One region of the Pseudomonas cistanchae genome, then DNA from elsewhere that is predicted to be linked to it. Evidence: predicted binding sites of a transcription regulator. Region 1 holds the regulator's gene; the other holds the start of a gene.
The links. The regulator LexA, encoded in region 1, represses DNA repair genes until DNA is damaged. The targets are predictions, from matches to a motif close to CTGTNTNNNNANACAG.
Positions count from the first base shown of each region.

Region 1 (4,240 bases):
CAAGACTGACCCTGCAACGCCATTGATCAGCGCAGTAAATCTGGATGAACCGGCAGAGCCTCTGTCTAGGCAAACCCTGGAAGACTGGCGGCAGCAGCTGAAGGCTCTGGCCAAGCGCTTTCGCGAAACCCTAAGCGAGTGGTAATGGCCGCTTGATCAGCGGACTAGGGTGAGAGCGGGTCGGCTGTTACAATGCCGGCCCTTTGTGGAGAGCCAACTATGCCAACGTCCTTTCTGGAAATCGTCGAACTGCCTGATGGCCGCATCGCTCTGCGTCGTGCAGAAGATGAAGAGTCGCTGGTGGTGCTGGATTTCTCCGAAGGCGCCAAAGCGTTTTTGCAAGGCCAGCATGTGGAGGTGGCGAAGGCCATGCTCAATGTTGGGGTGCAGATGGCGGGGCGTTTGGCGGAAGGCAATTTCGAACACGACGATGAACCGCACGTTCTGCATTAAGCGTGAAAGCTATACAGTCCTACCGATAGCACGGTCCTTGTGCGTTTTCAGTTTCAGCCCAGGCTGATGTTCAAACTTTGCGCCTTGCCATGTCGCGCTGCAGCCTCAAGCTGCAAGCGGGCCTGCCGCTCAAGCGGGTGCAGCCAGCTCACCACGGTATGACTTTTTCCCAGCCGCAGCGCTTGTTGCGCCAAATCCAGCGCGCTTTGTTCGCCGCGCGGGTGCAGCAGTAGAATTCGTTCGCGGTTCAACCCTGCTTCGCGTAACCAAGTTTGAGTCAGGCTGCCGGGCGGTGCGATCAAGGTAAGCCACCGCGCATCGTCGTTCTGACTCAGCTCGCGCAGAATGGGTGCGAGAAGGGTAAGGCAGTGCCCAGCGGCGCCGCGCAGCGATAGTTCGCTGAAGGCCACGGCTTCCTCTTGCCAGAGCGGCATCGCCTCTTCATCAAGCAGTGGTGCGACAGTATTCGCAAGAAATCCATCGAACAGCGGCAGTTGGGTACGTTTCAGTGGCTGCTGGAACTGCATAGAACCTCCTCTCAGCGGCGGATTACGCCGACACTCAAACCTTCAATAACGAAATCCTGCTCTTCCAAGTTGATTTCGATAGGGGCGAAGTCGTCGTTTTCGGCGAGCAGCCACACCAGATTACCTTCGCGCTTGAAGCGTTTTACCGTTACTTCGTCATCGATGCGTGCGACCACAACCTGGCCATTGCGGGCTTCGCGGGTCGTGTGCACGGCAAGCAGATCGCCGTCAAAAATCCCGATGTCCTTCATGCTCATGCCGCGTACCCGCAGCAGATAGTCGGCCCTTGGATGAAAGAACTCGGGATTGATGCGGCAGGATTCCTCGACATGCTGCTGCGCCAGAATCGGTGCACCGGCTGCTACTCGGCCAATGACCGGCAAGCCTTCTTCCTCGGAGCTGGGTTCGAAACCCGGAATGCGAATGCCGCGAGAAGCGCCCGGTGTCATTTCTATTGCGCCTTTGCGCGCCAAGGCTTTGAGATGTTCTTCGGCTGCATTGGGGGATTTGAAGCCCAGCGCCTGAGCGATCTCCGCGCGCGTTGGCGGATAACCATTGTCTTCTAGGCATTGCTTGATGAATGCGAGAATTTCAGCTTGGCGTGGCGTCAGTTTGATCATGGGAACTCTGTCTTTTTATACAGTGACTGGGATTATATACAGTGAAGGTTGCTTGGCAACAGGTTCGTTGGGATTTCACCGTCCCATCGCTAGCAGAGGTTGATCAGGCTATTCACAGAGCAGGTGCCAGGCAGAACGTTAAATGCTTTTGTCGGGCAACCGAGGCCTGGGTAAGATGCATCGCTTGGCTTGACAAGTTGATCAGCTAAAACGTATGTTTCAAACGAGTGTTTGCTAGGTGAGAATTCATGGCCCAGTCGGAAACTGTTGAACGCATTCTTGATGCGGCAGAGCAGTTGTTTGCCGAAAAAGGTTTCGCTGAAACCTCGTTGCGTTTGATCACTGGCAAAGCCGGGGTCAACCTGGCGGCGGTGAATTACCACTTCGGCTCCAAGAAAGCGCTCATCCAGGCGGTTTTCTCCCGCTTTCTCGGTCCGTTCTGCAGCAGCCTCGAGCGTGAGCTTGACCGCAGGCAGGCCAAGCCTGGCACCAAGTTCAGCCTTGAAGAGCTGCTCGAATTGCTGGTAGAACTGGCATTGGAGGTTAAGCCGCGTAGCGGCAACGATCTGTCCATTTTCATGCGTCTGCTTGGCTTAGCGTTCAGCCAAAGCCAGGGGCACCTGCGAAAGTATCTGCAAGAGGTGTACGGCAAGATTTTCCGCCGTTACATGCTCCTGGTTCATGAAGCAGCGCCCCGTATTCCCCCCCTGGAGTTGTTCTGGCGCGTTCATTTCATGCTCGGCGCGGCTGCGTTCAGCATGTCGGGAATCAAGGCGCTGCGCGCCATGGCCGAAACGGACTTCGGGGTGAATACCTCAATCGAGCAAGTGATGCGCTTGATGGTGCCGTTCCTGGCTGCAGGTATGCGCTCGGAGAGCGGTGTGCATGACGAAGCCCTTGCCAGCGCGCAGCTCAAACCACGCATCAAGAGCCCTGCGGCACCCGCCAAGGTTTGATGCCCACGGGTGGGCTTGGTCGGTGTGATCCGCTAAGCTAGCCGCCCATGTGCACCCTCGACCTTATCCATATCTCCATTGCCGACCAGCGCCTCTACGGCTTCGCCGACGGTGCGCTGCAGCTTCGTCTGCCGGTTTCCACGGCCTTGAATGGCGTTGGCGAACTTAATGGTTCCGGCTGTACGCCGCGCGGCCTGCATTATGTGCGGGCCAAGATTGGCGAGGGATTGCCAAGCGCTGCGGTGTTGCGAGGGCGCCGCTGGACCGGCGAGGTCTGGACGGCCGAATTGGCGCAGCAGTTTCCCGGTCGCGACTGGATTCTCAGCCGCATCATCTGGCTCAGCGGCTGTGAGCTGGGGCGCAACCGCCTTGGTGCGGTCGACACTTTTCGCCGCTACATCTACCTGCACGGCACGCCTGACAGCGAACCCATGGGTGTACCGCGCTCCCACGGCTGTGTGCGCTTGCGTAATGCCGACCTTCTTCAGTTGTTTCCCCGCGTTCCGGTCAGATGCCGCGTGCAGATCGATGAGGCTGCGTGCCCGGTCTGGGCGGCAGCACCGCTAAGTTAAGGATTATTGTGAGTTCACTCATGCAAGGCTCGTTGATGCTGGATATCGCCGGTACCTGGCTGACCGCCGAGGATCGGCAGATTCTCAGGCAGCCGGAAGTCGGCGGGCTGATTCTGTTTGCCCGTAACATCGAAACGCCTCGTCAAGTCCGTGAGCTGTCGATGGCGATCCGGGCCATACGGCCCGATCTGCTCCTGGCGGTGGATCAGGAGGGCGGTCGGGTGCAGCGCCTGCGCCAGGGTTTCGTGCGTTTGCCGGCGATGCGTGCGCTTGCTGACAACATCAATGCCGAAGTCTTGGCCGATCACTGTGGCTGGCTGATGGCGACCGAGGTGCTGGCGGCGGGCCTGGACCTGAGCTTCGCCCCGGTGCTGGATCTGGACCACCAGCGCAGTGCGGTGGTCGGTAGTCGCGCGTTCGAAGGTGATGCGCAGCGTGCCACCCAGTTGGCTGGCGCGTTTATCCGCGGGATGCAGGCGGCGGGCATGGCCGCGACCGGCAAGCATTTTCCCGGACATGGCTGGGCCGAGGCCGATTCCCACGTGGCGATTCCGGTGGATGAGCGCAGCCTCGAGCAGATTCGCCAGTGCGACCTTAAACCCTTCGCTCAGTTGGGGTCGCAACTGGCTGCAGTAATGCCCGCGCATGTGATTTATCCGCAAGTTGATGCCCAGCCAGCGGGCTTTTCGCGGCGTTGGCTACAGGACATCTTGCGTGGCGAGCTTGCTTTTACCGGCGTTATTTTCAGTGATGACCTGTCGATGGCGGGCGCCCATGTGGTCGGCGATGCGGCATGCCGCATCGAGGCGGCGCTTGCGGCTGGTTGCGACATGGGCCTGGTCTGCAATGATCGCGCTGCCGCGGAATTGGCCCTGAGCGCCTTGCAGCGACTCAAGGTGACCGCGCCTCATGGCTTGGCTCGGATGCGTCGACACGCTTTCCCCGGTATCGAGTACCGCCAACATCCGCGTTGGCAGCAGGCGATCAGCGCCTTGCGCGCCGCGCAACTGATTGAATAAGGACCCAGCAATGACTGTTTGCGCCATCATCGGCGGCACCGGGTTGACCCGTCTGGACGGGCTGACCATCAACACCGCACGGCATTTCGATAC
Region 1 is NZ_JBTLWN010000003.1:214,452-218,691, reverse strand. Features, by position in the region: gene ACX0MV_RS11090 (DUF6586 family protein) at 1-145, shown strand, start outside; gene ACX0MV_RS11085 (hypothetical protein) at 220-453, shown strand; gene sulA (SOS-induced cell division inhibitor SulA) at 507-980, opposite strand; gene lexA (transcriptional repressor LexA) at 992-1,600, opposite strand; gene ACX0MV_RS11070 (TetR/AcrR family transcriptional regulator) at 1,849-2,556, shown strand; gene ACX0MV_RS11065 (L,D-transpeptidase) at 2,604-3,128, shown strand; gene nagZ (beta-N-acetylhexosaminidase) at 3,149-4,147, shown strand; gene ACX0MV_RS11055 (S-methyl-5'-thioinosine phosphorylase) at 4,158-4,240, shown strand, end outside.

Region 2 (4,240 bases), on a different contig from region 1:
TTCGATTGTCGGGCTCAGGCCTGGGCGCTGCTGACCATTTGCCGCGCGTGGGCCAAGGACTCTTCTGTCAGGTCGACACCGCCAAGCATGCGCGCGATTTCCTCGACCCTACGCGCGTTGTCCAGCTTGCTGACGGCGGTGCGGGTGGCATCGCTTTCACGCACCTTGTGCACGAACAGGTGCTGATGACCCTGTGCTGCCACCTGCGGCAGATGGGTCACGGTCAGTACCTGGCCGCGCTCGCCAAGCCGCCGCAGCAGTTGGCCGACGACTTCTGCGGTAGGGCCGCCGATGCCGACATCCACTTCGTCGAACACCAGGGTCGGCACGCGCGATGTCTGTGCGGTGATCACCTGAATCGCCAGGCTGATGCGTGACAGTTCGCCACCCGAGGCGACCTTGGCCAGCGCCTTGAGCGGTTGGCCGGGGTTGGCGCTGACGAGAAACTCCAGCTGCTCCAAGCCGTGCGGGTGCGGTTCGCTGTTGCTGTTGGCGCTCAGCTTTATGCTGAAGCGCCCGCCGGGCATGCCCAGGTTCTGCATTTCCCGCTCGACCGCAGCGGCCAGTTCGGTGGCCGCGTTGTTACGCAGCGTGCTCAGTTCGCCAGCTTTTTCCTGATAGTGCCGCTCATACGCGGCCAGTTCTTCACCGAGGCGCTCGGCGGCCTGGTCGTCGGCATTGAGGCTTTCCAGCTCCTCGAACAGCTGCTGCTGCATGGCGAGCAGCTCGCTAGGCTGAATGCGGTGTTTGCGCGCCAGGGTGTAGATCGCATCCAGGCGTTCTTCCATCTGTTGCAGCCGCTCAGGGTCTGCATCGAAATGGTCGAGAAAGCGATTCAGCTCGCCAACCGCTTCCTCTATCTGAATCTGCGCGCTGGCCAGGAGATTGGTCGCTTCGCTCAAGGCGCCGGGCTGGCCCTGGAAGGCCCCAAGCCGATGCAGGCTGCTGGTCAGCGCCGAGAGCACGTTGCCCGAGTCGTTTTCGCTGCATTGTTCGATCACCAGGCGGCAGGCGCTGAGCAGGCTTTCGGCGTTGGTAAGGTTCTTGTGTTCGTGCTCCAGTTGCTCCAGTTCATCCTCGCCCAGGGCCAGGTTGTCCAGCTCTTCCAGCTGGTAGCTGAGCAACTGATGGCGCGCGCGTTGTTCGTCGCCGATATTGGCAATCCGCTCCAGCTCGGCTTTGGTCTGTTTCCAGCGTTGCGCGGCGAGCTGAACCTGGCGCGCGAGTTCCTGGCTGCCGGCGTATTCGTCAAGCAGGCGGCGGTGGGTATCGGCCTTCAGCAGTGATTGGTGCTCGTGCTGGCTGTGAATGTCGATCAACAGCTCGCCCAGCGCCTTCAGGTCGCCCTGGGGGCAGGGTGCCCCGTTGATATAGCCGCGCGAACGGCCTTCTGCGGTGATGACGCGGCGCAGGATGCACGGACCGTCGTTGTCCAGATCGCGCTCGGCCAGCCAGGCGCGTGCCTCGGGAATATCAGCCAGATCGAAACTGGCGAGGATGTCTGCTTTGTCCGCACCGGGGCGCACCACGCCGCTGTCGGCGCGGTCGCCCAGAGTCAGCCCGAGGGCATCGAGCATGATCGACTTGCCGGCGCCGGTCTCGCCGCTGATTACGCTCATGCCGGCATCCAGCTCGAGGTCGAGGTGTTCGACGATGGCGTAGTTGTGTACGGACAGGTGCACCAGCATGGGGAGGCCTCCCAGTTCTTAAGTCTGGTTATTTATACAGTGTTTATTCATGGGCTGACAATCCTCCGGCGGCCCTTGAAGGGTTGGTTTTTGCCCCCATATAGGCGTCAGGTACGCAAGTTGAGGCTCGCGTCGATTTTTTTGAGGAGAGAAACGCATGGCAGACGAACAGACCCTGGATCCGCAGAATCCCGAAGCACAAGCAGCATCGGGCGATGACCTGGCTGCTCGCGTGGAAACGCTGGAAGAGCAACTGGCTACTGCGCAGGATCAATCGCTGCGCATGGCAGCGGACCTGCAGAATGTGCGCCGCCGCGCCGAGCAGGATGTGGAAAAAGCCCACAAGTTCGCCTTGGAGAAATTCGCCAACGACTTGCTGCCGGTGGTGGACAGCCTGGAGCGCGGCCTTGAACTGTCCAGCCCCGACGACGAGGCGATCAGGGCGGTGCGCGAAGGCATGGAGCTGACCCTGAAGTTGTTCCACGACACCCTCAAGCGTTACCAGCTGGAAGCTATCGACCCCCATGGTGCGCCCTTCAGCGCAGAGCACCATCAGGCGATGGCGATGCAGGAAAGCACCAATGTCGAGCCCAATACCGTGCTCAAGGTGTTTCAGAAAGGCTACCTGCTCAATGGTCGGCTGCTGCGCCCGGCGATGGTGGTGGTCAGCAAGGCCCCGGTCGATGCACCGCCGTCGATCGACGAGCAGGCTTGAAATTTTTCGGGACGCCCCCATTAAGCAGTCAAGCGTTTTAGTGCTACCGCGGCTGACACATCACAGCGGCGGGATTATCAAAGTTTCGGGAGAGTGAAGATGGGTAAAATTATCGGTATCGACCTGGGGACCACCAACTCCTGCGTCTCCATTCTGGAAAACGGCAAAGCCAAGGTTATTGAAAACGCTGAAGGCGCGCGTACCACGCCATCGATCATCGCGTACGCCAACGATGGCGAAATTCTGGTTGGCCAGTCTGCCAAGCGTCAGGCGGTGACCAACCCGCACAACACCCTGTACGCGGTGAAGCGTCTGATCGGTCGCAAGTTCGACGAAGACGTCGTGCAGAAAGACATCAAGATGGTGCCGTACAAGATCGCCAAGGCCGATAACGGCGATGCCTGGGTTGAAGTGAACGGCCAGAAGATGGCGCCGCCGCAGATCTCGGCTGAAATCCTCAAGAAAATGAAGAAGACCGCCGAAGACTACCTTGGCGAGCCTGTGACCGAGGCGGTGATTACCGTTCCGGCCTATTTCAACGACAGCCAGCGCCAAGCCACCAAAGACGCAGGTCGCATCGCGGGTCTGGACGTAAAACGCATCATCAACGAACCGACCGCAGCCGCGCTGGCCTACGGTATGGACAAGGCCAAGGGCGATCACACCGTGATCGTTTACGACCTGGGTGGCGGTACTTTCGACGTCTCCGTGATCGAGATCGCCGAAGTCGATGGTGAGCACCAGTTTGAAGTGTTGGCCACCAACGGCGACACCTTCCTCGGTGGCGAAGACTTCGACATCCGCTTGATCGACTACCTCGTCGACGAGTTCAAGAAAGAAAGCGGCATGAACCTCAAGGGTGACCCGCTGGCCATGCAGCGCCTGAAAGAAGCCGCTGAGAAGGCCAAGATCGAGTTGTCCTCAAGCCAGTCGACCGACGTGAACCTGCCGTATATCACGGCGGATGCCACCGGTCCTAAGCATCTGAACGTGAAAATCTCCCGCGCCAAGCTCGAAGCGCTGGTTGAAGACCTGGTTCAGCGCACTATCGAACCGTGCCGCATCGCGATGAAAGACGCCGGTATCGACGTTGGTTCGATCAACGACGTGATCCTCGTCGGCGGCCAGACCCGTATGCCACTGGTGCAGAAGCTGGTGACCGATTTCTTCGGTAAAGAAGCGCGTAAAGACGTCAACCCGGACGAAGCCGTTGCCATGGGTGCCGCCATTCAGGGCGCCGTGCTGGCCGGTGACGTGAAGGACGTTCTGCTGCTCGACGTCAGCCCGCTGACCCTGGGTATCGAAACCATGGGCGGCGTGATGACTGCGCTGATCGAGAAAAACACCACCATTCCAACCAAGAAGTCCCAGGTGTTCTCCACCGCCGATGACAACCAGAATGCCGTGACCATTCACGTGCTGCAGGGCGAGCGCAAGCAGGCCGCGCAGAACAAGTCGCTGGGCAAGTTCGACCTGGCCGAAATTCCGCCGGCTCCGCGTGGCGTGCCGCAAATCGAAGTGACCTTCGACATCGACGCCAACGGCATCCTGCACGTGGGCGCGAAAGACAAGGCTACTGGCAAGCAGCAGTCGATCGTGATCAAGGCCAACTCCGGTCTGTCCGAGGAAGAAATTCAGCAGATGGTGCGCGATGCCGAGGTCAACGCCGAGGAAGATCGCAAGTTCGAAGAGCTGGCCACCGCGCGTAACCAGGGCGATCAGCTGGTGCACGCCACCCGCAAGATGATCACCGAGGCGGGTGACAAGGCCACCGCGGATGAGAAAGCAGCTATCGAGAAAGCGCTGGGCGAACTGGAAGTGGCGATCAAGGGCGACG
Region 2 is NZ_JBTLWN010000007.1:240,859-245,098, forward strand. Features, by position in the region: gene recN (DNA repair protein RecN) at 15-1,688, opposite strand; gene grpE (nucleotide exchange factor GrpE) at 1,846-2,403, shown strand; gene dnaK (molecular chaperone DnaK) at 2,503-4,240, shown strand, end outside.
Region 2: recN (DNA repair protein RecN) is a predicted target of LexA. The motif match lies at 1,713-1,728, and genes of this name have one in related genera.